2 regions of the Pigmentiphaga sp. CHJ604 genome follow, and region 1 is predicted to be linked to the other one. Evidence: predicted binding sites of a transcription regulator. Region 1 holds the regulator's gene; the other holds the start of a gene.

What was found. Region 1 encodes LexA, which represses DNA repair genes until DNA is damaged. Its sites were predicted from a motif close to ACTGTATNNNNATACAGT; they were not measured.
Region 2: the regulator LexA is predicted to act here: its motif matches at 10,865-10,882, upstream of recA (recombinase RecA).

What each region holds. Positions count from the first base shown of each region.
Region 1 covers NZ_CP136998.1:2,746,232-2,760,783, reverse strand. Annotated here, with positions in the region: gene R4823_RS13325 (PaaI family thioesterase) at 1-50, opposite strand, end outside; gene R4823_RS13320 (Dabb family protein) at 57-371, opposite strand; gene R4823_RS13315 (DoxX family protein) at 408-794, opposite strand; gene R4823_RS13310 (inorganic phosphate transporter) at 958-1,965, opposite strand; gene R4823_RS13305 (DUF47 family protein) at 1,979-2,605, opposite strand; gene R4823_RS13300 (replicative DNA helicase) at 2,948-4,339, opposite strand; gene rplI (50S ribosomal protein L9) at 4,566-5,021, opposite strand; gene rpsR (30S ribosomal protein S18) at 5,040-5,312, opposite strand; gene priB (primosomal replication protein N) at 5,341-5,673, opposite strand; gene rpsF (30S ribosomal protein S6) at 5,768-6,139, opposite strand; gene R4823_RS13275 (asparaginase) at 6,403-7,362, opposite strand; gene lexA (transcriptional repressor LexA) at 7,553-8,203, shown strand; gene R4823_RS13265 (hypothetical protein) at 8,225-9,094, shown strand; gene R4823_RS13260 (hypothetical protein) at 9,333-9,740, shown strand; gene R4823_RS13255 (hypothetical protein) at 9,757-10,200, shown strand; gene rlmB (23S rRNA (guanosine(2251)-2'-O)-methyltransferase RlmB) at 10,307-11,047, opposite strand; gene rnr (ribonuclease R) at 11,144-13,594, opposite strand; tRNA gene R4823_RS13240 (tRNA-Leu) at 13,709-13,793, shown strand; tRNA gene R4823_RS13235 (tRNA-Leu) at 13,880-13,964, shown strand; gene R4823_RS13230 (tripartite tricarboxylate transporter substrate binding protein) at 14,057-14,552, opposite strand, start outside.
Region 2 covers NZ_CP136998.1:4,273,980-4,288,531, forward strand. Annotated here, with positions in the region: gene R4823_RS20560 (tripartite tricarboxylate transporter substrate binding protein) at 1-874, shown strand, start outside; gene R4823_RS20565 (IclR family transcriptional regulator C-terminal domain-containing protein) at 926-1,765, shown strand; gene R4823_RS20570 (LysR family transcriptional regulator) at 2,090-2,992, shown strand; gene R4823_RS20575 (TerC family protein) at 3,066-3,794, opposite strand; gene R4823_RS20580 (TerC family protein) at 3,995-4,699, opposite strand; gene sucD (succinate--CoA ligase subunit alpha) at 4,759-5,640, opposite strand; gene sucC (ADP-forming succinate--CoA ligase subunit beta) at 5,676-6,839, opposite strand; gene R4823_RS20595 (hemagglutinin) at 7,213-8,838, opposite strand; gene R4823_RS20600 (hypothetical protein) at 8,907-9,209, opposite strand; gene recX (recombination regulator RecX) at 9,266-9,754, opposite strand; gene recA (recombinase RecA) at 9,741-10,820, opposite strand; gene R4823_RS20615 (MaoC/PaaZ C-terminal domain-containing protein) at 10,951-11,991, opposite strand; gene R4823_RS20620 (CoA ester lyase) at 11,984-12,871, opposite strand; gene R4823_RS20625 (GntR family transcriptional regulator) at 12,912-13,649, opposite strand; gene R4823_RS20630 (CoA transferase) at 13,661-14,552, opposite strand, start outside.

The DNA of each region.
Region 1 (14,552 bases):
AGGAACGGGATGGGCACATCCGTGACGGTGGCGGGATTCGTGATGGACATCCCCTCTTACCTCGCCACGGGCAGGTCGTAGTCCAGGCAGGCCCGCTCGGCCCGCACCGCCCCCATGAACGGCTTGATCGCCACGTGGCGCGGATGCGCCTGGTAGGCGTCCAGCGCCTCGCGGCTGGCAAACAGCGAGTTCAGGACGACGTCGTGCGTGGCCTCGTGGCCGTCGGCGGCCAGCCCTACCTCGAATTCGAGGATGCCGGGGACGCAATCGCGGCAGCTCTCGAGCAGCCGCCGGACCTTCTGCATGTTGGTCTGGCGGTCGGCGCCTTCGGCTTCATCCTTGAGTTTCCACATGACGATATGGCGGATCATGGCGGGGTCGGTCCTCTTGCTGGGGCGTGAACGGAATTACCTGCGCGCGACGCGCTGGCCCAGGATGGCCACGACGATCAGGCCGCCGATCACGGTGATGTGCTCGAGCACGACCATCATTTCATGGAACGCGGCCTCGCCCTCGAACTTCCAGAACGGGTGCGCCACCGGAATGGTCAGCACCGTGAACACCGCCAGGGCCCCGGCGCCCAGCCACGCGGCGCGGTTGAAAATGATCAACAGCGATCCACCCAGCTGGACGATGATGGTCAGCACGTTGAACAGCCAGGCCGGTTCGAGCCCGAAATGGCTCATCTCGGCGACCCCGCCCTGGAAATCGAACAGCTTGACCAGGCCGCTGGTCCAGAACATGAACGTCAGGACGATGCGGCCGAACAGCAGCAGCGCGCGCGATTCAAGCAAGGATTGTATCGGTGCAGGTGTCATGGTGGCGGTTCCGGGAAAGAGGGATCATGCCGACGCCCGGGTGCTCCCTTCTTCTCCGCGCGACGGCGCCAGGCGGCCTTTACCGGCCGCCATGGCGCGCCATCATACTGGAAACAAGTCGTAACGCGGCGTCCCGGCCTCAGAACAGGGTCTTGCCCACCCACCAGGCGCCCGCGGCCACGAGGGCGGAAGCCGGGATGGTCAGGATCCAGGCCCAGACGATGTTGCCCGCCAGCCCCCAGCGCACGGCGTTGAACTTGCGGCTGGAGCCGACGCCGACGATGGCGCCGGTGATGGTGTGGGTGGTCGAGACGGGAATACCCAGGATGGCCGCCAGGAACAGCGTCATCGCGCCGCCCGTCTCGGCGCAGAAGCCCCCCACGGGCTTGAGCTTGGTGATGCGCTGCCCCATGGTCTTGACGATGCGCCAGCCGCCGAACATGGTGCCCAGCGCGATCGCCACGTAGCAGCTGACCACCACCCAGATCGGGACGTGATCCTTGGCCCCCGGGACATTGGCCGCGATCAGCAGCAGCCAGATGATGCCGATGGTCTTCTGCGCGTCGTTGCCGCCGTGTCCCAGGCTGTAGAGCCCGGCCGAAAGCAGTTGCAGGCGGCGAAACCAGCCGTCCACCCGCAGCGGCCGCGTCCGGCGGAACAGCCAGGACACCAGCAGCATCAGGAAGCCGCCCAGCACGAAGCCCAACACCGGGGAAACCACGATGAAGGCGACGATGTAGAGGATTTCCCGGACCATCAGGACGCTGGGGCCGGAGCTGGCCAGGCCCGCGCCCACGATGCCGCCGATGAGCGCGTGCGACGACGAGGACGGAATGCCGAAGAACCAGGTGATCACGTTCCAGGCGATGGCGCCGACCAGCGCCCCGAAGACGACGTAGTGGTCCACCACGCTCGGGTCGATGATGCCTTTGCCGACGGTGGCCGCCACCTTCAGGTGGAAGACGAAAATCGCGACGAAATTAAAAAACGCGGCGAAAACGACCGCGTGATGAGGCTTGAGTACCCCCGTGGAAACCACGGTGGCGATGGAGTTGGCGGCGTCGTGGAACCCATTCATGAAATCGAAAATGAGTGCCAGGACGACCAGGAAGGCAAGCGTGGCGAAGCTGATCTGAAGCGTATCCATGAAATCCTTCCGACTAGGCGTTTTCCAGGACGATGCCTTCGATCAGGTTCGCGACGTCCTCGCACTTGTCGGTGATTTCTTCCAGCAGTTCGTAGATGGCTTTCATCTTGATGAGTTGACGGGTGTCGGCTTCGTCGCGGAACAGGCGGCCCATGCCGCGGCGCATCACCCGGTCGGCATCCGATTCCAGCCGGTCGATCTCTTCGCAGATCTTCATGATGCTGGCCGTATCGTTCAGGTTGTGCAGCAGGCTCACGACCATGTGCAGCCGGTCGCAGCACTGGACCCCGATGTCGGCCAGCGCCCGGGCATCCGGCGTGACGGCGCGGATGTCATAGAGGTTGATGCACTGGGCCGCGTCTTCCATCAGGTCTAGGATGTCGTCCATGGTCGTGATGAGGTTGTGGATCTGGTCCCGGTCCAGCGGCGTGATGAAGGTCTTGTGCAGCATATCGATCGTATCGTGGGTGACCTTGTCGGCCTTCTTCTCCAGCGTCTCGATGTTCTTGACCCGCTCCTCGGCCTGGCCCAGATCGGCCATCAGGGCGGCCAGCTCCCGGCTGCCCTGGCGCGACAGATCGGCATGCGCCGTGAACAGATCGAAAAAGCGGCCCTCTTTGGGCATCAAGCGTCCAAACATCACGTCCTCGCAGTACGCCACGTGACAGTTACATGACGTGTTTAAAAAACCGCGAGAGTGTAGCACCCCCTTCGCGCTTCGCGCGGGGAAGCCCACCCCTACGCGCTGGCGCGCCCCCCCTCAAGGGGGCGATGCGGGTGGACCGGCGGAGCCGGATCCACCCGCATCCTGGGTCTAGTACCCGTTTCTCGGGTTGTGGCGCCGGTGCTTCGCTGGCTGCCAGGCGAAGCACCGGTGATTCAGTCCAAGACAGTTTCCCTAGACCCAGGAAACCGCGGATCTGGCTCCGCCAGTCCGCCGGTTTCGCCCCCTGGGGGGCGCCCGCAGGGCGTAGGGGGGGGCCTAATAATCAGAATCGACGAACGCGTTGCCCGAGAAGTTGGCGAACTTCGTGTACATCCCTTGCCAGGTCAGCCGGACAGTGCCGATCGGGCCGTTACGTTGCTTGCCGATGATGATCTCGGCCGTGCCCTTGTCGGGCGTGTCAGGGTTGTAGACCTCGTCGCGGTACAGGAAGATGATCACGTCCGCGTCCTGCTCGATGGCGCCGGATTCCCGCAGGTCGCTCATCACCGGGCGTTTGTTGGGGCGCTGTTCCAGGCCCCGGTTCAGCTGGGAAAGCGCGATCAGGGGGCAGTTCAGTTCCTTGGCCAGGCCCTTCATCGAGCGGCTGATTTCCGACAGCTCCGACGCCCGGTTCTCGCTGCCGCCACCGCCGTTGCCCGACATCAGCTGCAGGTAGTCGATGATGATCAGGCCCAGCTGGCCGCACTGCCGGGCCAGGCGGCGGGCGCGCGAGCGCAGTTCCATGGGGCTGAGCGCGGGAGTTTCGTCGATGTAGAGCTGGGTATCCTGCATCTTCTGGATGGCGTGCGTCAGCTTGGGCCAGTCCTCGTCCAGCAGCTTGCCCGTGCGCAGGCGCTGCTGGTCCAGGCGGCCGATCGAGCCCAGCACACGCATGGCCAGCTGCGAGGCGCCCATTTCCATGGAGAAGACCGCCACCGGCAAGCCCTCTTCCACCGCCACGTGCTCGCCGATGTTGACCGAGAACGCGGTCTTGCCCATGGAGGGGCGGCCGGCCACGACGATCATGTCGCCCGGCTGCAGCCCCGAGGTCATCTTGTCCAGGTCGGTGAACCCCGTGGGCACGCCGGTGACGTCCGAGGTGCTGTCACGGTGGTAGAGTTCGTCGATGCGCTCGACCACCTGGGTCAACAGCGGCTGCAGCGACAGGAAGCCCGCGCTTCCGCGCGCGCCCTCTTCCGCGATCTTGAAGATCTTGGACTCGGCCTCGTCCAGCAGTTGCCGCGTGTCCTTGCCCTGGGGGTTGAAGGCCGCGGCCGAGATCTCGTCGGCCACGGTGACCAGCCGCCGCAGCACCGCGCGGTCGCGCACGATTTCCGCATAGCGGCGGATGTTGGCCGCGGACGGCGTATTCTGCGCCAGCGAATTCAGGTAGGCCAGGCCGCCCGCCTCTTCCGCCTTGCCGGCCGTCTGGAGCGACTCGTGGGTCGTCACCACGTCGGCGGGACGCGCCAGCCCGATCAGCTTGGCCATCTGCTGCCAGATCAGCCTATGGTCGTAGCGATAGAAGTCGTCTTCCTTGAGGATGTCCGCGATGCGGTCCCAGGCGGCGTTGTCCAGCAGCAGGCCGCCCAGCACCGATTGCTCCGCCTCGACCGAGTGAGGCGGGACGCGCAGGGACTCGAGCTGGGGATCGACGGGCGAATTCATAGAGCGGAAAACCTGGTGTTCGAGCATGGGCGGCGGGAATGCCGGCCCACGACAGTTTAGCCCGGCTGGACGGAAGAGGAATCCATCCGCCTGCCCCGGGGGCGACCCCGAAAAAAGAACCCCCCATTCTGTGAAGAAATGGAGGGTTCCTGTGCCGGCGCCATCCAGGAAGGATGCGCTGGCGGTGGACGTCCGGCCGGCTCGGAGAAGCGCGGCCGGAGAAGCGTCAGGCGGTTTCGCCGACCACGACCACCGTGATGTTGGCCACGACATCGGTATGCAGGCCGACTTCCAGCGGGAATTCGCCGATGGTCTTGAGCGGGCCGTTGGGCAGGCGGACCATGCCCTTTTCGACCGACTCGAAGCCCGCCTGCTTCAGCGCGGAAGCGACGTCGAAGTTGGTGACCGAGCCGAACAGGCGGCCGTCCACACCCGCCTTCTGGGTGATGGACACCGAGTAGCCTTCCAGCCGCTGGGCCACGGCCTGCGCGGCGGCCAGCTTGTCGGCCTGGATCTTTTCGAGTTCGGCGCGGCGCGCCTCGAACTCTTTCAGCGCGGCGTCGGTGGCGCGCTTGGCCATCTTCTGGGGAATCAGGAAGTTACGGGCATAGCCGTTCTTCACGCGGACGACGTCACCCAGGTTGCCGAGGTTGACGACTTTTTCGAGCAAGATGATTTGCATGATGGTCTCTCCCGGCAATCAATTGTGGTTGTCGGTGTAGGCCAAGAGCGCCAGGAAGCGGGCGCGCTTGATAGCCGTGTCGAGCTGGCGCTGGTAGTGCGCCTTGGTGCCGGTCAGGCGGGCAGGAATGATCTTGCCGTTTTCCTGGATGAAGTCACGGAGGACTTCGATGTCCTTGTAATCGATCTGGTCAACGCCGGCTGCCGTGAAGCGGCAGAACTTGCGGCGCTTGAACAGCGGATTCTGTTGACCGAACTTCTTCTTTTCCTTGCGTTTGCCGAATGCGGCCATGATGTACCTCTTGGGTATTCAATCCGTTTCACACCTGGGGCTGTCCTGCCGGCCCGCCCTCCTCGCCCTGCCGGACGATGGCGGCCTGCTGGATGTGCAGCCTCAGTCTGCTTGAACCTTTCCGGGTCGGTGCCAGGAACCCTTCGATCCGGATCGACCGGCCCAGCGCCTCGCGCTCGAGCCTGCCGGCCAGATCGCCGACGACGACTGCGTTGACGAGCATCTCGACCCGGCGGGGTCTCCCGCCTTCGATCAGCTCGGATTCGTGGGCAAGCGCCAGTTCCAGCACCGGGATTCCGGCGGGGGTATACCTGAGCGGCTTGCACTCGACCACCTGGGCAGTCAGATGAACCTTGTTCAACGCCGTGTCGTCCGTGGCATCGACGGGCTCCCGCTACGGCGGGCCTGCGATGCGGGCGGTCGGCAACGACCTGTCATGCCAGTCCAGCCGGGGCTCAGGCCTCGGCGGGGGCGGCTTCGGTGGACACCTTGCGGGCCTCCTCGCGCTCGACGATCTTCATCATCGGCGACGGGGCGGTCTCGGCCTTCTTCATCTTGACGACGAGATGGCGCAGCACGGCATCGTTGTAGCGGAAAGCGTGCTCGAGTTCGTCCAGCGTGGGTTGGCCGCACTCGATGTTCATGCACACGTAGTGAGCCTTGACGAGCTTCTGGATCGGGTACGCCAGCTGGCGGCGGCCCCAGTCTTCCAGACGGTGGATCGTGCCGCCCTGGCTGGTGATCAGCGACTTGTAACGGTCGACCATGGCCGGAACCTGCTCGCTCTGGTCCGGGTGAACGATGAAAACTACTTCATAGTGACGCATCGAAGCTCCTTATGGATGGTCCCGCGGGCGTCCGGATGGGGCCCGCCGTAGGCGCAAGTCCGCTCAAGCGTCTAGAGTCGGACAAGGGATCAATCTGGCGAAAAAATGGCTTCCGCCAAAAATCAAGCCCTCTATTATCGCCCGCGGAAGGGCAAAAAGCAAGCCAAAGGCCCGAGAACCGCCGTGCGGCGTGGTTTCGGGGCCCATTTCCGGGCATGGATGCACCGCCGCGGTTGCGGGCTGGCCGGCCTCGCACGGGCGGATCAATACGTGTCGAAGGCGCCCTGGATGTCGTCCATGCCCGCGCCCAGCGCCAGCATCAGCAGCACGCGCGCCTTCCACGGCGACAGCGTACCGGCGCCGGGCAGCCCGCCCGAGGCCGCGACGCAGCCGCTGCCCGTGCGGGTCGCGCGGACCACGGCCACGCCGCCGCGCTCCAGTCCGTCCAGCGCCTCTTGCGCGTCGGCGCTGGCCGAACCGTTGCCGGTCCCGGCCCAGACCAGGCCGCGCGCCCCGGTGGATCCCACCGCCCGGATCAGGGCGGCCGAGCCGCCGGCATAGCCGGCCAGCACCTCGACCGGAGGCAGCGGCGTGGCGGCCGTGAAAGGCGTGGCGCTGGTGTGCGGACGTTCCGGCCGCCCCATCCAGGCGACCCGGCCGTCCTGGACCCAGCCCAGGGCGCCCGCGTTGGGCGAAGCAAAGGCATCGGGCCGGTTGGCATTGGTCTTGGACGCGTCGCGCGCGCCCAGGATCTGGTGGTTGAGCACGACCAGCACGCCGCGCCCGGCGGCCTGCGGATGGGCGGCCACCGTGGCCGCGTCCAGCAGGTTCAGCGGGCCGTCGGAAGACAGCGCGGTCGCCGGGCGCATCGCGCCCACCAGAACCACCGGCCTGTCGGTCTTGAGCACCAGGTGGAGGTAATACGCGCTTTCCTCGAGCGTGTCCGTACCGTGGGTGACGATCACGCCGTCGGCGCCTGCGTCGAGCAGTGACTGCACCCGCCCGGCCAGCGACTGCCAGAAGGCGGGCGTGGCGTTCTTGCTGTCGATGGCCGCGAACTGCTCGGCCCGGATGTCGGCCACTTCGTCCAGGCCTGGCACGCTGGCGCACAGCTCGGCCACGTCCAGCGCGCCGGCGGCATAGGCCATCGTGGCCTGGGGGCGGGCGCCGGCCCCGGCGATGGTGCCACCGGTGGCGACGATGCAAAGACGTGGCAGGGACATGGCGGACGCAGGCACGGAAGGACGAGAGCCCGATGATACCCGCGGCCGGATTGGCGTTCCCGCGACACTTGCGTTTTCCGCTTGCGTCGCGCATCGATACTGTATAAAAATACAGTTACTGGATAAAACCACAGAAGCTCGACACGCGCCGTCGCCACCCGGTGGCGGGCGCCCCGCCACGGAGCCCGAGATGTCCAAGCTGACCGCACGCCAACAAGAAATCCTGGATCTCATTCGCCAGGCCATCGTCAAGACCGGCTTTCCGCCCACCCGGGCCGAAATCGCCCAGGCGCTGGGCTTTCGCTCGCCCAACGCGGCCGAGGAACACCTGAAGGCGCTGGCGCGCAAGGGCGTACTGGAATTGTCCGCGGGCACCTCCCGCGGGATACGGCTGAAAGACCCGGTCGCAGCCGAACCGCCGCTCCAGCTCACGCACCCCGTGCTGGCGCAACTGGTGCTGCCGCTGGTGGGCCGGGTCGCCGCCGGCAGCCCCATCCTGGCCACCGAGCACATCGACAAGGAAATCGGCGTGGACGAGGCCCTGTTCTCGCAGCGGCCCGACTACCTGCTCAAGGTACGCGGCAACAGCATGCGCGACGCCGGCATCCTCGACGGCGACCTGCTGGCGGTCAAGAAGGCCGCCCAGGCCCGCGACGGGCAGATCATCGTGGCCCGCCTGGGCGACGACGTCACCGTCAAGGAACTGCGCTACACCGAAACCGGCCTGAGCCTGCTGCCGGCCAATCCCGACTTCCAACCCATCGAAGTCGATCGCGAGCGCGACGATTTCGCGCTCGAGGGCATCGCCGTCGGCCTGATCCGGGCCGGCCTGGTGCATTGAAGACCCAGACGGACGACCATCATGAAACACTGCACGCCCAGCTCCAGTCTTTCCAGCGGTTTTCCCGCGCTCGACGCCGCCCTGCCCCAGGCCGGATGGCCCGTCGGCGCACTTACCGAAATCCTGGTCCCGCGCGTCGGGCATGGCGAATTGAACCTGCTCGGCCCGCTGCTGAGCCGGCTCACCAAGGCCGGCCGCACGGTGGCCTTGCTGGTGCCGCCGTACTTGTCCTACGCCCCCGCGCTGATCCAGCACGGCGTTTCGCTGGAATGCGTCAAGCTCGTGCGCACCGACCACCCCCTGGATGGCCTGGACCAGCTGGAATCCGGCGTGCGGGCGGGCGAGTTCGCGGCGCTGGTCGCCATCCTGCCCCCTGACCAGGCGGCCGCGCAATCCGAAAGCACGGTGCGCCGCCTGTACATGGCCGCGCGGCTGGCCGCCTGCCCCGCCTTCCTGTTCCATACCTGCAGCACGCCCGCCACGACCTCGGCATCCCAATTGCGGCTGCTGGCGGACATGAGCCAGGCCGGCCAGATCCGGCTCCAGCGCATCGCACCGGCTGCCCAGGGCGGCGAAGGCGCGGTCGCGCTGGACATCGGCCAGCAAACGGTGCGTGCGGGGTTCAAGCCGGGGTTCAAACGTGCGGCCGGGCTCGCCGCGGCGGGAACGCACACGCGCACCGCCGAGGAAACGGACACGCATGGCACGGATGCGGATACGCTGCCGGCGCAACGGCCCATCATCCCGCGAACCGGGCAACATGGGCCGCATGCCAAACCGACTCCCGCGAATCGCAGCCCGTGGCCCTTCAAGCAACGTCGCGGCGCAAGCAGCAGCCGAAACTATCCTTCCGCACTGGCGCTGCTGTTTTCTCGAGGCTGGAACGCCTGAGTCTCCCTACGGCACTCGCAGCAGGATAAGACTGCTGCGGAGCCTGTGCTCCGATGCTCCATTGCCCACGAATTTTTGAAATTCGTGGGCTTTTTTACGTCTCACCGGCGGATCGACGCACTTGCGGAAGTTGTTGTAAGCCAGCAATCCCCCCCATTTGGAGTATGTATTTTTTCGTACTCATTGCTAGGCTGGTTGCTCCACTCCCCTCGCTGCGCCAATCCCGGAAGAGGCCATCATGCAAGCGAAATCCCACGTCCTCCACGCCCTTGCGGTACTTGCCACGGCTGCGGCCGCATCCGTCTGGTGTGCCAGCGCGGCTGCCCAAGGCGTCTCGATCGGAGGCTCGGGTTCAAGCTCGGGTTCGGACGGCCCCCGTGCCGTCGAGGAACAGTCCGCAGCCATCAGCTACAGCTCTCGCGCGGCGGCCTGCGCACGGGCCAAGTCCCGCGCCTCGGAGTTCGCCCAGCGCAAGAGCAACTTCAAGGACATCAGTCTGGGCGCCTGCGACTGCTCCTCCACCAAGACCAAGCCGTGGCAGCCAGCATTGCAGGCTCAATACGCGATGGAAACAGGCATGCCCCCTCCCACAGGTCCTGTCGACACCCACGAATGCACGGTCACCGCCCGTATTTCGCTCAAATAGCCGCCAGAGACGAGCCATGAAGAAACGCGGGAAAACCAGGGGCCGATCAATGGCGGCAATGGCCGGTCTGATCGCATGGGCGGCATGCTGGCCGGCTTATGCCTTTAGCGAGTCAGATCCACTTCGGCTGAAATGCGTGGGGGAAAGAAGCGATGGCTTCAAGACCCATATATTCATAAACATCGGCGGAAGGTTAGAGATCAGGAACCGATCCAATGAATTGGTTTATGACATACAGAAAGACAATGGCTATGGAACCCCCGGCGACTACTCCCAAGACTACGAAGTCCTGTCCGAAAGAATCGTTTTCCACAGCAGGCTGATCAGCAACAAAAGAATGTACACCGGAGGGGAAATCAATAGAAAAACCGGCCGAATAAGCATTGAAACCACGGAGATGGCTAACAACTTCAGCGGCGTATGCAGCGTGGGAAGCTATGTCCCGGACACCAAGTTTTGAGCGCCGCCCTGACAGGATCAGCGGCAGATTGAACACTCCGCTTGCCAGCGGCCAGTGCAGGAAAATCGAGGCGTCCGAGAAACTGTTCTGACGCCTCCCGGCCGTTCTACTTCGCCGCCCGCTGCCTGAGCGTCTCGTACATGCAGACCGCCGACGCCACGCTGACGTTCAGGCTTTCCACGGACCCTTGCATGGGGATCCGGACCAGTTGATCGCAGGTGTCGCGGGTCAGGCGGCGCATGCCCTCGCCTTCGGCGCCCATGACCCAGGCGATGGGCTGGCGAGCGTCCACGTCGTACATGGTCTCGGTGGCTTCGTCGTCGGTCCCGACCACCCAGACGCCGCGCTCCTTCAGGCTGCGCATGGTCCGAGCCAGATTGGTCACGGTCAGGTAGGGAACGCTGTCTGCGGCCCCGCAGGCCACGCGCTGGACGGTCGTGTTCAGGCCCACGGCCCGGTCGCGGGGCGCGATCACCGCATGGACGCCGGCCCCGTCCGCGGTTCTCAGGCAGGCACCCAGGTTGTGCGGATCGGTGACGCCGTCCAGCACCAGCAGGAAGGCCGGGCCCTCGGCATCGTCCAGCACTTCATCCACGTCCATCGCCAATTCCAGCGACTCCGCCAGCGCGACCACGCCCTGGTGGCGCTGCCCCTTGGCCAGCCCGTCCAGGCGCGTCTGCGCCACGGGATGCACCTTGCATCCGGCGGCCTGGGCTTGTTCGACCAGCGTCAGCATGCGCCGGTCGCGGCGCGCCTCCTCGACGTAGATATCCTTGATCGACGCCGGCGCATGGCGCAGCCGTGCGGCCACCGCGTGGAATCCGACCAAAACCTGGCTTGCTGCCATCTTTCACCCCAACATGAATACCTGCCGCGACGCGGCGGCAAAAACGACGCGGCGCTGCCCCAGGCAGCGCCGCAATGCCGTTATTAGACCAGAGATTCAGTGCCGCTTGCCGCGGCCATGCTTGGCCGCCGCGCGCTTGCCGCTGCGCGTGCTGGCGGGTTTCTCCGGAGCGGCGTGCTTCTTGGCCGCGGCCTTCTTGCCCTTGGGCATCTTCGACATGTCGGTCAGCAGCACGGCCTTGGGCTTGGCCGGCTTGCGCTCGGGCGCGGGCGCGCTGTCGCGCTTGATGGCCTTGCGCAGTCCCTCGTAGGTCACGCCCTTGACCAGCTTGAATTCGATGCGGCGTGCCTCGAGGTCGACGCGGGCCACCTGCACCTGCATCTTGTCGGTCAGGCGATAGCGCATGCCCGTACGTTCGCCGCGCAGCTCGTGCAGGCCGTCGTTGAACTGGAAGTACTCTGCGCCCAGTTCGGACACGTGGACCAACCCTTCGACGTGGAGTTCGTCCAGCGTGACGAACACGCCGAAAGGCGCGACGCCGGTGACCGTACCGCTGAAGACGTCGCCCACGCGTTCGCGCATGTACCAGCACTTGAGCCAGGCCTCGACGTCGCGCGAGGCATCGTCGGCGCGCCGTTCATTGGCCGAGCAGAACAGGCCCAGTTTTTCCCACAGGGCGTGCTCCTGCTCCTTGGCGGTGCCAGGCATGACCGGCATGTCTTCCAGCGCGTTGGGGACATAGCGCTTGCCGTGCAGCAGCGCCTTGATCACGCGATGGGTAAGCAGGTCGGGATAGCGCCGGATCGGCGAGGTGAAGTGGGCATAGGCCGGATAGGCCAGGCCGAAGTGGCCGACGTTGTCCGGGCTGTACATCGCCTGCTGCATGGACCGCAGTGCCATGGTCTGCAGCAGCGGCGCGTCGGGCCGGTTCTTGGCGCTGGCCAGCAGCGCCGAGTAATCGGCCGCGGCCGGTTTGTCGCCGCCGCCCAGCGACAGGCCGAGCGTTTTCAGGAAGTCGCGCAGGGCCTGCAGTTTTTCCGGGGTGGGCCCTTCATGGATGCGGTAGAGCCCCGGATGCTTGCTGCGCTCCATGAAGTCCGCCGCGCAGGTGTTGGCGGCCAGCATGCATTCCTCGATCAGTTTGTGGGCATCGTTGCGCACATAGGGAACGATGCTCTGGATGCGGCCCAGTTCATTGCAGACGATCTTGGTCTCGACCGTGTCGAAGTCGATCGCGCCCCGCTTCTCGCGGGCCTGCGCCAGCAACTGGTACAACGCATAGAGGTCCTGGATCTGCGGCAGGACGTCCGCATGCTTGCGCGCGGCCGGCCCGTCGGGCTGCTGCAGCGCCGCCCAGACCTCGGTATAGGTGGTGCGCGCATGCGAATGCATGACGGCGTTGTAGAACTGGTAGGCCTGGACCGTCCCGCCCTTGGCGCCGGTGGCGGGAATCACCATGTCGCACACCAGCACCAGCCGGTCGACGTTGGGATTCAGCGAGCACAGGCCGTTGGAGAGTTTTTCCGGCAGCATGGGAATGACCTTGCGCGGAAAATACACGCTGGTGCTGCGCTCGAGCGCATCGGCGTCCAGCGCGTCGCCGGGCGTGACGTAGTGCGCCACGTCGGCGATGGCGACGATCAGCCGCCACCCTGCCCGCTTGCGGGCCCCCGTGCCCAGTTCCACGCGTTCGCAGTAGACGGCGTCGTCGAAGTCGCGGGCATCCTCGCCGTCTATGGTGATCAGCGGAACGTCGCGCAGGTCGTAGCGTCCGGCCAGGTCGCCCTTGACCACCTCGGCGGGCAGGCGCTCGGCGCGCGCCAGCGCCTTGGCCGAGAACTCATGCGGCACGTCGAACTTGCGGACGGCGATCTCGATCTCCATCCCGGGATCGTCGATCTCGCCCAGGATCTCGACCACGCGGCCCAGCGGCTGCGTATGCCGCGTGGGCTGCTCGATGATCTCGACCGTGACGACCTGGCCGTGCTGCGCCTGGGCGGTTTCGCCGGGCGGCACGAGGATGTCGTGCTTGATCCGCTGGTCCTCGGGCACCACGATCGAGAGGCCCCGCTCGTTCAGGAAACGCCCCACCAGCTTGTTGGTGCGCCGCTCCAGCACCTCGACGATGGTGCCTTCGGGCTTGCCGCGGTAGTCGCTGCCGGCCGGCCGCACCAGCACGCGGTCGCCGTGCAGGACCTTCAGCATTTCCTTGGGCGGCAGGAAAAGGTCGGTCTGGCCGTCGTCGCGGATCAGGAAGCCGAAACCGTCGCGGTGCCCCTGTACGCGGCCGGCGATGAAGTCGAGCTTGGTCGACAGCAGCAGCGCGCCCTTGCGGTTCTGCATCAACTGGCCGTCGCGCTCCATGGCGGCGAGCCGGCGCTCGAAGCCCACGCTGCCCGGGTCCACACCCAGTCGACGCGCCAGTTCCGCCGGAGCGATGGGGGCATTCGCCTCCCGCAGCAATCCTAGGATTTGCTCGCGAGTGGGCACGTCGGGATCGAAGTCCGCGGGCGTAGAGGGAAGATTGTTATGGGATCGAGTTGTCAAAGTTTCAGGTTCTCTTTATAATGCGCAGCTTCTGTTGCTACTGCCCCGCATGCAACGGTACACGCAAGGAATAACTTGAGTTTACCGCAGCAAATGTTAGGCCGTTGCGACAATGCCCAGATGGCGGAATTGGTAGACGCACTAGTTTCAGGTACTAGCGCTTAGCGGCGTGGAGGTTCGAGTCCTCTTCTGGGCACCAATTCTTTGGCAGGCGCAAGCCTTCCAGGTAGTTGGAAATCCGAGTTGGAATACCCGCTCGAAGGGTGGTTTTGGTTGTACGGCAGTGCCCAGGTGGCGGAATTGGTAGACGCACTAGTTTCAGGTACTAGCGCTTAACGGCGTGGAGGTTCGAGTCCTCTCCTGGGCACCAACTGATGGCAGTTCCGGATCCGGCAGGATCCGCAGGCAAGACCCCGCAGCTTCGGTTGGCGGGGTTTTTTGTTGCCTGCGCGCATCAGGACATCAATCGATGCGGATGTTGGCCGCCTTCACCACGTCGGCGTACTTGCGCAGATCGGCCTCGATCTGGCCGCGGAACTCCGCCGGCGTATTGCCCGATGCGACGATGCCCAGCCCCGCCAAGCGCTCCTTTACCTCGGGCTGGAACACCACGGCCCGGATCTCCCGCTGCAGGCGGTCGACGATCGCGGACGGCGTGCCCGCTGGCGCCAGGATACCTATCCACGACGTCACTTCGAACCCCGGCACCGTCTCGGCCACGGTAGGCACGTCCGGCAACGACGCCAGGCGCTGCGCGCTGGACACCGCCACGGCGCGCATCTGGCCGCGCTGGATGAAGGGGTACGCTCCCGCCACGGCCGTATACAGCATGGGCAGCGTCCCGCCGACCACGTCGGCCATGGCCTGGCCGCCGCCCTTGTAGGGAATGTGGACGAAATTGGCGCCCGTGCGCACCCGCAGCAACTCCCCCGCCAGGTGCGGCGTGCTGCCGGTGCCG
Region 2 (14,552 bases), 1.5 Mb from region 1:
CCCCATCCGCATGCTGGTGGGCTTCGCGCCCGGCGGCGCCACCGACGTCGCGTTCCGCGTCCTGGCGCAGAACGCGGCCGCCATCCTGAAGCAGCCGGTCGTGGTCGAGAACAAACCGGGCGCCGGGATGGTGATCCCCGCCCAGATGATGCAGACCACCGCCCCCGACGGCTACACGATCGCGCAGATCGCCGTATCGGTGTTCCGCACGCCCTACCTGGTCAAGACCGCCTGGGATCCGCTCAAGGACCTGAAATACATCATCGGCCTGGCGGCCTACCCCTTCGGTCTCGTGGTGCCAGCTTCCTCGCCCATCAAGACGGTGGCCGACTACATCGCCTACGCCAAGGCCAACCCCGGCACGATGACCTACGGCACGCCGGGCACCCTGTCCTCGCCCCACCTGACGATGGAAGACCTGGCCTTCCAGGCCGGCGTGAAATTCAACCACGTGCCCTACAAGGGCGGCGCCGAAGCGCTGGCCGCGCTCCTGGGCGGCCACATCATGTCGCTTGCCGACGGCCCAAGCTGGGCGCAGTACGTCGAGTCGGGGCAACTGCGCCTGCTCGCCACCGGCGGCGAAACGCGCAGCGCGCGCTTCTCGGCGGCGCCCACGCTCAAGGAACTGGGCTACGACATCGTGCAGAACGCCCCTTTCGGGCTGGCGGCCCCGCGCGACACCGATCCGGGCGTGGTCCGCATCCTGCACGACGCCTTCAAGCAATCCATGGACATGGACAACTACCGCGCCGCGCTCAAGCAGTACGACCTCGAGCCCGCCTACCTGAGCAGCGAACAGTTCACCCGCTTCGCGGCGGACACCATGCAGAAGGAAAAGCTGTTGATCGACCGGATAGGGCTGCGCAGACTATAAAATGACCGGGCGCAAGGCGCTCCGCCTTGCGACCCGTCCCATCTGGCCCCTATGACCGAACCCCAGCTGCCGGCTACCGACGACGGCGACGACGCGCCCGACCATGCTTCCGCTCCCCGCAAGGACCCGTACTGGGTCGATGCGCTCGCCCAGGGCCTGTCCGTGCTCGAAGCCTTCGATTGCGAACAGCCCTCGCTCACCCTGACCGAACTCGCGCAGCGGCTGGGCTGGAGCCGCAGCAAGCCGTATCGCTTCGTGCACACGCTGGAGAAACTGGGTTTCCTCGAACGCGAGGAAGTCGGCCGGCGCTACCGCCTGACCGCGCATGCCATGAAGCTCGGCTTCGCCTACCTGAACCGCCTGCCGCTGGTCGAGCTGGCGCAGCCGATCATGAACCGGCTGCGCACCGAGGTCGGCGCCTCGGTGCACATGGCCATCCTGGACCGCGACGAGCTGGTCTACGTGGCGCAGGCCCGCATCCCGCTGCCCACGTCGATCGACATCCACGTCGGGTCCCGCATGCCGCCGCACTCGTCCTCGATCGGACGTATCCTGCTGGCCTACAAGCCCCAGGCGGACATCGCCCGCATCCTGGACGGCGCGCCGATTCCCGCGCTGACCGAAAAATCCACGGTGGACCCCGCCGCGTTCCGCGCGTTGCTGGATACCGCGCGCGAACGCGGCTACGTCTACAACGACGAGGAATTCCACCGCGGCGTGCGGTCGATCGCCGCGCCCGTGCTGAACGCACAGGGGGAAGTGGTGGCGGGACTGAACGCGACCTCGATGATCTACACCTTCACGGACGAGGTCGTGGCCGGGACCGTGATCCCGGCCGTCGTGCGAGCGGCGCGGGAATTGTCGCTGGCACTGGGCTACCGCGAGCGGTAGCCCCGGGCGATTCAGCGCAGGTACGACACCGCGACCGCGATCACCACGCCGACGGCGCCGATCAGCACCAGCATCTGCATCAGCGTCAATCCTTTCTGCAAGCTCTTCATTCCATCCTCTGGCGCCGCCCCGCGGGGCGGCAATAAGAAAACACGCGTCGAAATCCGACGGGGCATTAGGTTAGCCTGTTTCACGCCGCCCGATGGCGCGGGCGCCCCCGGAATGAACATGGTCGCCCACCGAGCGACCAGCCTCCGGTGTGGCGGGTCTATATTTGCAGATTGAGCCCAGTATCCACCCATATCGCTTGCGTCGAATTCAACAATGAAGACCACCCTGGACGAGTTGCAGGCCTTCGTGGCCGTCGTGGACACGGGCTCGATCACGGCGGCCTCGGAAGTGCTCGGGCTAACCATTTCCGCCACCAGCCGCACCCTGGGACGGCTGGAGGAGAAGCTCCAGACCACCCTGCTGCGCCGCACGACCAGGCGGCTGGAGCTGACCGAGGAAGGCTCGACCTTCCTGCGCCATGCGCGCGCCATCCTGGCTTCGGTCGACGAAGCCGAGGAACAGATGGCGGCCCGGCGCCTGCACCCGGCAGGGCGGTTGCGGGTCGATGCCTCCACGCCTTTCATGCTGCACGTCCTGGTGCCGCTGCTGGACGGTTTCCGCGCCCGCTACCCCAAGGTTGAACTGGAGCTCGATTCGAACGAAGGCATCGTCGACCTGATCGAAAAGCGCACCGACGTGGCCTTCCGCATCGGGGCCTTGAAGGATTCCACCCTGCACGCCCGCCCCGTCGGCACCAGCCGCATACGCGTGCTTGCCAGTCCCGGCTACCTGGCGCGCCACGGTTCGCCGGCCGATCCGGAACAGTTCGAATCGCACACGCTGCTGGGTTTCACCCAGCCCGAGACGCTGAACGACTGGCCGGTGCGCGACGCGGACGGAAACACCTTGCGCATCCGGCCCACGATCGCCTCGTCCAGCGGGGAAACGCTGCGGCACATGGCCCTGGCGGGCCAGGGCATCGCCTGCCTGTCGGATTTCATGACCGGCGACGACCGCCGGCAAGGACGCCTGGTGCAATTGTTTCCCGGGCGGACGCTGGACGTGCGCCAGCCGATCAACGCGGTCTACTACCGCAATACCGCCCTGGCCTCGCGCATCACGGCTTTCGTGGACCACGTCGTCCAGGCGCTGGGCAAGCGCCCTTTCGACGCATGATGCGCTCCAGAACGACAACGCCCTGCCGAGGCAGGGCGTGCCGCGCACCGGGCCTGGCGGCCCCGCGCTCCGATCAGGCGTGGCTGGCCTGCGCCGCCTTCTTCCGGCGAGCCAACCACATCCCCACGCCGACGACGACCAGCGCGCCTATGATTTCCGCGGCATAGGTGATCTGCGTGTTGTAGGCCGCCAGCGAGGTCGGCTGGATCACGTGCGACTGGACCGCGACGTCGGTCGCCAGCATGCCGCCGGCAATCCATCCCAGCAGCGCGCCGCCCAGCGTCACCACGATGGGGAAGCGGTCGATCAGCTTCAGGACCAGCGTGCTGCCCCAGATGATGATGGGCACGCTGACCAGCAGGCCGAAGATGACCAGCCCGATCTGGTGGGACTCATCCGCCTGCTGGGCCGCGCCCGCGATGGCGATGACGTTGTCCAGGCTCATGACGAAGTCGGCGACGATGATGGTCTTGATCGCCCCCAGCAGCGTAGCGCCCCCTTCGATGTTGTCGTGCGACTCGTCCTCGGGCACCAGCAGCTTGATGCCGATCCAGAACAGCAGCACGCCGCCCACGACCTTCAGGAAGGGGATCTGCAGCATCGTGACCGCGAAGGCGATGAGCACGACGCGCAGCACGATCGCGCCCGCCGTCCCCCACAGGATCCCCTGCATCCGCCGCTTGGCCGGCAGATTGCGGCAGGCCAGCGCGATGACCACCGCGTTGTCCCCGCCCAGCAGGATGTCGATCAGAATGATTTGAAATACGGCCGCCCAGCTGAGCGTCTGGAGAAATTCAAGCACGTGTAGCTCCCTAAGCCAGATCCGGACGAGCGAATCTTCCTGTGCGGAAGATTGGCTCTTCCCTTTTTTTGAATTCACGACACCTTTCGGAGGAAGCTCCCACACACCCGCATGATGGAAGACTTCCCGCCCCGAAGGCGAAACCGGCCCGGCATCCCATGCCAGGCCGGCGTACTACGATGATGAAGCGTTGCCGGCCGTCAAGCGGGCTGGTCGCCGGAGCGGCGCCGCGACATCAGCACCTTGCCCACGACCAGCACGATCAGGGCCCCGACCACGCCCGCGGCAATCTCGGCGCCATGATGGCTCAACCCCATGGACGCCTCGACGGCCTCGGTATGCAGCGCGGGATCGTTGACGAACAGTTCGCCGGCGATGAACCCCAGCAGCGCGGCACCCAGCCAGACGATCAGCGGGAAGCGCTCGATGACCTTCAGCAGCAGCGTGCTGCCGAAGATCACCAGCGGGATGCTGATGGCCAGGCCCAGGACCAGGAGCACGGTATTGCCCATGGCGGCGGCCGCCACGGCAATCACGTTGTCCAGGCTCATGACCAGGTCGGCGATCAGGATGGTGCGGATGGCGGCCATCAGGCCGTCCTTGGCCAGCTTGCCTTCGTCCTCTTCACCTTCCGGCAGCAACAGCGAAACACCGATGTACAGCAACAGCAGCGAGCCGATCAGTTTCAACCAGGGCAGTTGCAGCAACTGGGCCGCAACCAGCGTCAGGATGATACGCATCACGATGGCGGCCGCAGAGCCGATCACGATTGCTTTCTTTTGTTGATGGGCCGGCAGCGAACGAGCCGCCAGCGCGATGACCACCGCGTTGTCCCCCGACAACAGGATGTTCACCCAGATGATTTGAATGAGAGCCAGTACGAAGGCCGCTGAACCAAATTCCACGCTTCTCTCCTGAAATGGCGACGGGCGCGGTGATCAACCGCGCCCGTCTCTCTTCTGTTTTACAGCACGGACTTGAGCAGTTTGCCCATCTCGGACGGGTTCTTGGTCGTCTTGATGCCGCAAGCTTCCATGATGTCGAGCTTGGCCTGGGCCGTGTCGGCGCCGCCGGAAATCAGCGCGCCGGCGTGGCCCATGCGCTTGCCGGCCGGAGCCGTCACGCCCGCGATGAAGCCGACCACCGGCTTCTTCATGTTGTCCTTGGCCCACTGGGCGGCGTTCACTTCGTCCGGACCGCCGATTTCGCCGATCATGATGACGGCGTCGGTATCGGGATCGTCGTTGAACATCTTCAGCACGTCGATGTGCTTCAGGCCGTTGATGGGGTCGCCACCGATGCCGACGGCGCTCGACTGGCCCAGGCCCAGTTCCGTGACCTGCGCCACGGCTTCATAGGTCAGGGTGCCCGAGCGGCTGACGATGCCGATGCGGCCCTTGCGGTGGATGTGGCCGGGCATGATGCCGATCTTGATTTCGTCGGGGGTGATCAGGCCGGGGCAGTTGGGTCCGAGCAGCAGCGTGCGCTTGTTCTCGGCGCGCATGCGGTTGCGGACTTCCAGCATGTCGCGGACGGGAATGCCCTCGGTGATGCAGATGGCCAGGTCCAGGTCGGCCTCGACGGCTTCCCAGATGGCGGCGGCGGCGCCGGCGGGCGGCACGTAGATGACCGACACGTTGGCGCCGGTGGCGGCCTTGGCTTCGGCGACGTTGGCGTAGATGGGCACGCCTTCGAAGTCCTCACCGGCCTTCTTGGGGTTCACGCCGGCCACGAAGCAGTTCTTGCCGTTGGCGTACTCGCGGCACATGCGGGTGTGGAACTGGCCGGTCTTGCCGGTGATCCCCTGCGTGACGACCTTGGTATCTTTGTTGATCAGAATCGACATTTCGAGTCCTTAATATCCTGTGCTGGGCGCAACGATTACTTCTTGGCGGCGGCCACGACGGCGGTGGCGGCTTCGGCCATCGTGTCGGCGCTGATGATGGGCAGTCCGGAGTCGGCCAGCATCTTCTTGCCGAGCTCTTCGTTGGTGCCCTTCATGCGCACCACCAGCGGCACGCTCAGGCTGACGGCCTTGCACGCGGCGATCACGCCTTCGGCGATGACGTCGCAGCGCATGATGCCGCCGAAGATGTTGACCAGGATGGCCTTCAGGCCCGGGTTCTTCAGCATGATCTTGAAGGCTTCGGTCACCTTCTCCGCCGTGGCGCCACCGCCGACGTCCAGGAAGTTGGCCGGCTCGCCGCCGAACAGCTTGATGGTGTCCATGGTCGCCATGGCCAGGCCGGCGCCGTTCACCAGGCAGCCGATGTTGCCGTCGAGCTGGATGTAGGCCAGGCCGAACTTGCTGGCTTCGATTTCGGCGGGGTCTTCTTCGTCGGTGTCGCGGTAGGCCACGATCTCGGGGTGGCGGAACAGCGCGTTCGAATCGAAGTTGAACTTGGCGTCCAGGGCGATGATCTTGCCCGAGCCGGTGACGATCAGGGGGTTGATCTCGGCCAGGTCGGCGTCGGTCTCGACGTAGCAGGTGTACAGCTTCTGGATCTGGTCGGCCGCGTCGGCGATCGAGCCTTCGGGAACGCCGATGCCGCGGGCCAGTTGCGAGGCTTCCTCGGTGGTCAGGCCCTTGGCGGGATCGACGAACACCTTCAGGATCTTCTCGGGCGTGGCGTGGGCGACCTCTTCGATCTCCATGCCGCCTTCGCTCGAGGCCATCACGCAGACGCGCTGCGAGCTGCGGTCGGTCACGATGCCGACGTACAGTTCCTTCTTGATGTCGGCGCCTTCTTCGATCAGCAGGCGGCGGACCTTCTGGCCTTCCGGGCCGGTCTGGTGCGTGACCAGCTGCATGCCCAGGATCTGGCCGGCCAGCGTACGCACTTCCTCGATGGAGCGGCCCAGCTTGACGCCGCCGCCCTTGCCGCGGCCGCCCGCATGGATCTGGGCCTTGACGACCCACACCGGGCCGCCCAGCTGTTCAGCGGCCTTGACGGCCTCGTCCACCGAGAACACGGGGATGCCGCGCGGAACGGTGACGCCAAATTTCTTCAGAAGCTCTTTGCCCTGATACTCGTGGATTTTCATGCGGAGCCTTCGCTGTCGGGTAGACGTTGAATGTTCGGTTGGAAAAGACCAGCGCCATGACGGGTCATGCGCCTGGATACGGATGGGGATAGCCCAGGCGTAGCCGCGGCCGGGCAAACAAAAGCCCACGGACCTGTGCTCGGGACGAGCAAAGTCGCGGGCTGTCGCATAGCGAGGCGATTGGCGGTTACGGGCATGCGCTAAGGTGCCGATTGCATCGGGGGCGCCGGCAGATTCCGGGCGTGGCCGGGAGGCAATGGGCGGGCGATAAAACCCGGAGAGTATAGCACCCCTGCCCCCGGCTTCCTTCAACCCCCGGCGGGAACGCCCTCCGGCACGCGCGCCGGACGCCAGGCGCGCCCGGGCCCTTGAGCTACTGGACGACGACGGTCAGGGCCGAGCCTGCCGGCACCGCCACGGTTTCCGAGTACGACGCGCCCGACGGCCGGCGCACCACGGGGAAATGGCCCGAGGCCTTGAGCGTGGACGGCGAACTGGACGGTAGCGTGCGCAGCGATGCGTAATCGGGGCCGTTGATGGCGGGCAGGTCGTAGCCGCCCTGCGTGCGGCGCGGATAGCCGAACCCGGCCGGCGGCGATGCGGGCAGCAGGGCCAGCGCCGCGCCCCAGTCCCGCAAGGCGGGCCGCGCGCCCGCTCCGCCCGCCTGCCTGACGGCCTGGTCCAGCAGGGTGAACGAATCGGTGGACGAGGTGCTGCGCAACAGGCTGCGATAGAAATCCGTGCCGTATTGCCGCAGCAGGTAGCCGCCGAAGTTGGCGGCGATGGGATACGAGAAGCAGCTGGAGGACACGCTGGCGTCCCAGCCACGGATGTAGTCGCAGTTCTGGCTCTGGTGCAGCCAGTTGCCGTAGTCCCCGTCGCGCAGCGGGTTGAAGCCCGGCACCACCCGGCCCGAGGCCAGGTCCTCCATCATCAGGGCCGAGGTCTCTTCCAGCCAGACCGCGAAGCGGTTGTCCGGACTCACGCCCGTGCGCGCGGCCCGCTGGTAGAAGTTGACCATGTGGGTCATCTCGTGCGCCAGCGTCGTATAGCCGGTATTCCGGCCCGCCTGGCCGCCCAGGTACATGGTTTCGGTGTCCAGGAACAGCACCACCGCTTCATTGCTGAGCGCCTCGTAGCTTTTCAGGAAGGCATTGGCGCTGAAGAAATAGCCGATCACGCCCCAGGGCTTGCCATCGGGCGTGATGTTGGACAGCACGATGTGCAGGTCCTGGTCGGGACCGATGTAGCCGCTGCCGACGGTGGCGCCCCAAGGCGCGCCCGCGAGATCGGTCACGATGGGATAGACGGAGTCCTGGTTCGACGAGAACCGGCTCTTCAGGCTGTCCAGCAGGGCCTCGCTCACCTTCGCGGCGGACCGCTCGCCGTCCTGCACCCAGATGTTCAGCATGCGCCCGTCGGTGGCTGCCCAGCGGCGGGCCAGGGTGGCCTGGAACCGCGTGCCGCTGCTGTCCTGCCATTCCCGCGTATCGCCTTCGACCGCCGCCCGCACGGCGGTGGCGGGGCCCTGCCGCGTCGATGCCCGGGGCTGGGACGCTCGATCGACCGGCGGCTGGTAGTCGCGGATGTGCGCGGGAATCTGGTTGACGCCCGGCAGGTGATCCGGATCGGCCGGGGCTTCGATTTTCGATGAGGCCGCGGGACGATCCGCCACCGAGGCGCTGATCGAGGCCATGCCCGCATCGCGGTCGGAAACGTTGGTGAAGACCAGCGTGACGGTACGGCCATTGACGCCATTGAGAGCGATCGGCACCGACGTGCCCGAGCTCGAACCGCTATTGTCGTAGCGCCAGATGCCCACGCCGCTGCCGCGGTAGGTCTGCGCATCGGCGGCGCCGCATTGCGCGCCGCTGCATGCCACGGACAATGCCCCCGATCCGGAGACCTCGCCGCCCCCGCCGCCACCACAGGAAGCCAGCAGCGCCGCCAACGCAATCCCGGCCAGTGTCCGGATGGTACCCACGGTATCGCGATTCATCTTGCCCCCGCAGAAGAAGCTTACGCGCAACATACCATGGCGCGCGGACCAGGGCCTGTTCACAGGCCCTATCGGATGGACTGCACCTGCAACTGGGCGGGCATCCCGCCGCCCGCCTCGCCGGCGGCGCGCGCCACCGTGCCGGTGACCGTGACGGTGCGCGATTGCAGGTCCTGCATCTGCTGACGGGTCAGGCCGCGCAGGTCCCATTGCCGGTCGCCCGACTCGAGCACGGCGACGACGAAGGGCTCGTTGCCCTTGAGCACGATGCGTCCTTCCAGCGTGATCACGTCGCCCGCCCGGGGGGCGGGCTGGGCACAGGCCCACAGGCTGGACACACTCAGGCACAGGGCCAGCAACAATGCACGCATGGCAGCCTCGCGGCGAAAGGGGATGCGGAAAGTGTACGGGCGTTCCGGCAAGCGGCCTAGCCCTGGCCGTCGTCCAGGTCATCGAGGTCCACACCTCGCAACACCTGCCTGATGGTGGCCTGGCCGAAGCCCCGGGACATCAGGAAACGCACCTGCTTGGCACGCTGGCTGGCATCGGCCGGCAGCGTGCCGAAGCGCTTGCGCCACACATCGCGCGCCCGGGCCAGTTCGGTGGCTTCCAGCGTGTCCCGCAGTTCGGCGATCTGCGTGTCCGCCACGCCGTGCTGGCGCAGCTCATGCATGATGCGCAAGGTGCCCTGCTTGGCCGCCAGCCGGTGCACCACGCTTTGCGCATAGCGCTGGGTAGACAGCCAGCCTTCCTTCTCCAGGCTGTCGAGCACGGCGCGAACCTCGTCCTCTTCCCCGAAACGGGCCAGCTTGCGGCCCAGTTCCAGGCGGCTGTGTTCGCGCCGGGACAGATAACCCACCGCCCGGGCCTTCAGCGAAGGGCCGGAGGCGGGCTTGCCGTCATCACTCGTCTTCAAGCTCGGCTTCGGTCACTTTGCCGGCGCCGGCCACCCGGGCTGCCACGCCCAGGCTGTCGCGCACGCGGTTCTCGATCTCGATGGCCATTTCCGGGCGTTCCTTCAGGAACTCGCGGGCGTTGTCCTTGCCCTGGCCGATGCGCTCGCCGTTATAGCTGAACCACGAACCGGACTTCTCGACGATGCCCGCCTGCACGCCCAGGTCCAGGATCTCGCCTTCGCGCGAGATGCCGGCGCCGTACATGATGTCGAACTCGGCGCTCTTGAACGGCGGCGACACCTTGTTCTTGACGACCTTGACGCGGGTCTCGTTGCCGATGACCTCGTCGCCCTTCTTGATGGAGCCGGTGCGCCGGATGTCGAGGCGGACCGAGGCGTAGAACTTCAGCGCGTTGCCGCCGGTGGTGGTTTCGGGGTTGCCGAACATGACGCCGATCTTCATCCGGATCTGGTTGATGAAGATGACCATGCAGTTGGTGCGCTTGATCGAGGCGGTCAGCTTGCGTAGCGCCTGGCTCATCAGGCGGGCCTGCAGGCCGGGCAGGGAATCGCCCATCTCGCCTTCGATTTCGGCCTTGGGCACCAGCGCCGCGACCGAGTCGATGACGATCAGGTCGACCGCGCCCGAGCGCACCAGCGCGTCGGTGATTTCCAGGGCCTGCTCGCCGGTGTCGGGCTGCGAGATCAGCAGGTCGGTCAGGTTCACGCCGAGCTTGGAGGCGTACTGGACATCGAGCGCGTGCTCGGCGTCGATGAAGGCGCAGGCGCCGCCCAGCTTCTGCATTTCGGCGACGACCTGCAGCGTGAGCGTGGTCTTGCCCGACGATTCCGGGCCGTAGATCTCGATGACCCGGCCGCGCGGCAGGCCGCCCACGCCCAGGGCGATGTCCAGGCCGAGCGAGCCGGTGGAGACGACCTGGATGTCGTGCTCGACCTCGTTGTCGCCATAGCGCATGACCGAGCCCTTGCCGAACTGCTTTTCGATCTGGGACAGCGCGGCGGCCAGGGCCTTGGTCTTTTCGTTCTGGGCAGCGGCTGCGGCCTTGGAAGCTTTGGTGTCGTCCATTCTGGGATCCTTGGGTTGATGGGCGAATTATGGCACTGCCCGACACTGTATAAAAAAACAGTATGGGACTGCAAGCTCCCAGGCCAAATTAACAACGGAATTCTGGAAAAACGGACGCGGAGGCGTCCGCTCAGTACCCCGCCCTGGCGTAGGGGTTGCTCCCCCGCCGGTACACCATCAGCGCGCGCCGGTAGCGGTTGATCATCTCCCCCCGCTGGTTGCGCGCCTCGGTCAGCACCGTCACCACGCCCTGGTCGGGCCGCGAACCCGACAGCCGCGTGCCCTCGACCGTGGACCGGGCCTCCAGCGTGTCTCCCGGCATCAGGTCGGCGCCGAACTCCACGTCGGTCCATCCCAGGTTGACGGTGACCCGGCCGAAGGTGCGCGTGGACAGCGCCACGGCCACGCCTATCCCCCAGGTCTGCGGCACGACCGGCGCCGCCAGCCCCAGCGCCTGCGCGCAGGCGTGGTCGTGGCTTTGCGGCTGCCACTCCATGGCGCGCAGCGCGTGCAGCGTGGATTCCTCGGCCAGCAGGGTCTTGCGGGGGCTGTGAATGAAGGTTTCCCCCTGCCGCAGGTCCTCGAAGAACAGGCCGGTCTGCTCGACCCAGGCGCCGTCCCCGCGCGCGGCATGCGACAGGAAGCGGGCCTCGTCCGAGGCCGAAGCGCCGGCGATCACGTCGGGCCCGGCCGCGCCGTGCCACAGCTCGGCCACGTAGCGCAGCTCGGCCACCTGCTCGCCGCGCTGGTTGTAGCCGCGCGTGAGCAGGCTGGCGCGCCCCAGGTGCGCATCCACCGGCTCGGTGGCCAGCACCTCGGTCTCGACATACAGGGTGTCGCCGCCGAACATCGGCCGGGTCAGCGCGATATTGGACATGGACACGATGCGGCGCCGCCGGCCGAAGGTCTTGGAGGTCATGCCGATCAGCCGCTGCAGGGTCAGCGTGCTGACCATCAGGGGCCGCTTCCAGTCGGTCAGCCCGGCGTAGCAATCGTCGTAGTGGACCATGGCGGCGTTGATGGAATCCAGGGCCTCGGCCACGTTGTCCTGTTGCGAGAACGTGATGCCCGGCCGATGGACGAAACGCTGCCCGGCGGACAGGTGCTCGAAGCCCAGGCCGAAACGCTCGGCATACAGGCCGTCTCCCAGGTGGTAGTAGGAACTATGCATGATGGTCTCCAGCGGCGGATGGGTTCGGCGCGGCGGCACGCCGCAGGATGCGCAGGGCGCTCTGGTAGACGGGCTCGTCCACCATGGTGGCGCCCACCGCGCAGGCGCGGCGGCCCGCGCGTTCGTAGGCGGCGGCCACTTCGCTCGCCCACGCCAGCCGGCGCGGATCGGGCGCGAAGGCCTGCACGATGATGGGCCACTGGCGCGGATGGATGGCGAGCTTGCCGGAGAAGCCCATGGCGCGCGCCCGCTCGCAATCGGCGCGCAGGTCGGCGTCGTCGTCGATGGCGATGTGCGGCACGTCCAGCATGGGCACGCCGCTGCCGGCGGTCTCGAACACCAGGCGCCCGCGTACGTAGGCCAGCGCGTCCCAGGCGTTGTCCGCGCCGGTCTCGGCGCTGAAGTCCGCGGCGCCGAAGGCCATCGCCGCCAGCCACGGTCCGGCCTGCGCGATGCCGGCCGCGCGGCGCACGCCCTGCGGCGACTCCACCAGCGCCATCAGCCGCAGCGCGGGATTGGCCGCGGCCGCGTGCGTGCGGACCATGCGCAATTCGGAGGCGTCCTCGGCCTTGGGAACGGCCACGAGATCCAGGGCGGGCAAGGCGCCCGCATGGGCCAGCGCATAAAGGTCCTCCAGGCCCGCGGGCGTCTGCGGGGAAGACACCCGCAGCGCCACCATGGGCGCGCCCGGACCGGCCGGGGGCAGCGCCGCCAGCCAGGCCAGGGCGTCGCGCCGGGCGGCGGCCTTGTCGGCCGCCGGCACGGCGTCCTCGAGGTCGATGATGACGCCCGGCGCGCCGCCGCGCAGCGCCTTGTCGTAGCGGTCGGGCCGGTTGCCGGGACAGAACAGGAAGGTGGAAGGAACGACGGGATGGGTCACGCGGGCTCTCCGGGACAAGGTCGCGGCCCGCGCGATCGGATCAGCCGATCGGCTCTCGCCGCATCACGGTGCTGAACAGGTGCCGCCCTTCGGGGAAGAGCCCCACCGAAGCGACGATCAGGTCTTTCTTGGCGCCGTAGTACCAGGTGCGCGTGCGCAGCGTCGGCGTGCTGAAGCGCGTCTGCAGCAGCCCGGCCTGCGCCCGGGTCAGCCGCACGGCATCGATTTCCTGGCGGATTTCGCATACCCGGTCGCCGCGCCGCTCGGCCAGCCATTCGGCCACCGAGGCCCGGTAGCCGTCCAGTTGCTCGAGCGCGTCCGCGTACAGCGGCGGGACGTGGTGTTCGCTGTAGACGACCGGCGGCGCGCCCTCGGCCTGCCGCAGGCCGGTCACCCGGACGAAGCGCTGGCCGGCGGGCAGCCGCAGCGCGCGCGCCGCCCCCTCGTCGCCGTCGACCTCGCGAATGTCCAGGATGTGGAAGCGGAAGCCGCGGGTGAAGCGCAGGATGTCGTCCACCGTGTTGCCCACGTGCACGAAATTGCCCGAGGGCTGCGCCGACTCCACGCGGGTCCCGATGCCGGGCCGGCGGCTGACCAGCCCCTGCACCTCCAGCTCGCGCAAGGCCCCGCGCACGGTGATGCGGCTGACGTTGAACTGCTGTCCCAGTTCGTTCTCGGTGGGCAGCAGGCTGCCGGGCGGATACTCGCCATCGCGGATCCGCCGGATCAAGGTCTGGGCCAACAGCTTGTACTGCGAGCCGGCACTGCGCTGGAACATGAGGCGACACGTCAGAGAACACCAAGGGTCCTTAGTCTACCTTGCTCCTCTTCGCCGATCCCGATGCCGGCCAGCAGCTCGCGGGTATCGGCGCCCATGGCCGGCGCCGGTCCGACGGCGGCCGCCGGCCGCGACGTGCGCAGCGGACTGTCCAGTACCCGCAGCGCGCCGCCGCCCGCCAGGTCGACGCGGCGGATGCGGCCGTCGGCCTGCGCCAGGGGCGCGTCCAGCGCCTGCCCCACGGACCACACGGGCGCGGCGGGCACCGTGCCGGCGAAATGCCGCATCCACTCGGCCGTGGTGCGGGCCGACAGCGCCTCGTCCAGCAGGCGGGTCAGCTCCTCGCGATGCCGGCCCCGGGCGCCGAAGTCGACGAAACGCGCGTCCGCGATCCACTCCTGCCGCCCGATCCGCTCGCACAGGTTGCGCCAGAATTTTTCCTTGTTGCACATCAGGTAGATCCAGCCGTCGCCGGTGCGATAGAGCTGGCACGGCGTGAGCGAGGGATGGCCGGACCGGGGCTGGCGGTCGGTCTCGGCCGCGCCGTTCAGGTACCACGCCGCCACGTAGTTGAGGTTGAACAGCGCGACGTCGTACAGGCTGGTGTCCACGTCGCATCCCTTGCCGCTGCGCGTGGCCTCCAGCATGCCGCTGAGCAGCCCCACCGACATCATCACGCCGGTCATGTAGTCGACCAGCGACAAGCCCATGCGCGAGGGCGCCGTGTCCGGCTCGCCGGTCAGCGAGAAATAGCCCGCCTCGGCCTGCATCAGATAGTCGTAGCCCGGCCAGGCCGCGCGCTCGCCGGTGCGGCCATAGGCCGATATGTGGGCGCAGACCACGGCCGGATTGACGTCCTTCAGGTCTTCGTAGGTCAGGCCCAGCTTGCCCGCGACGTCGCCG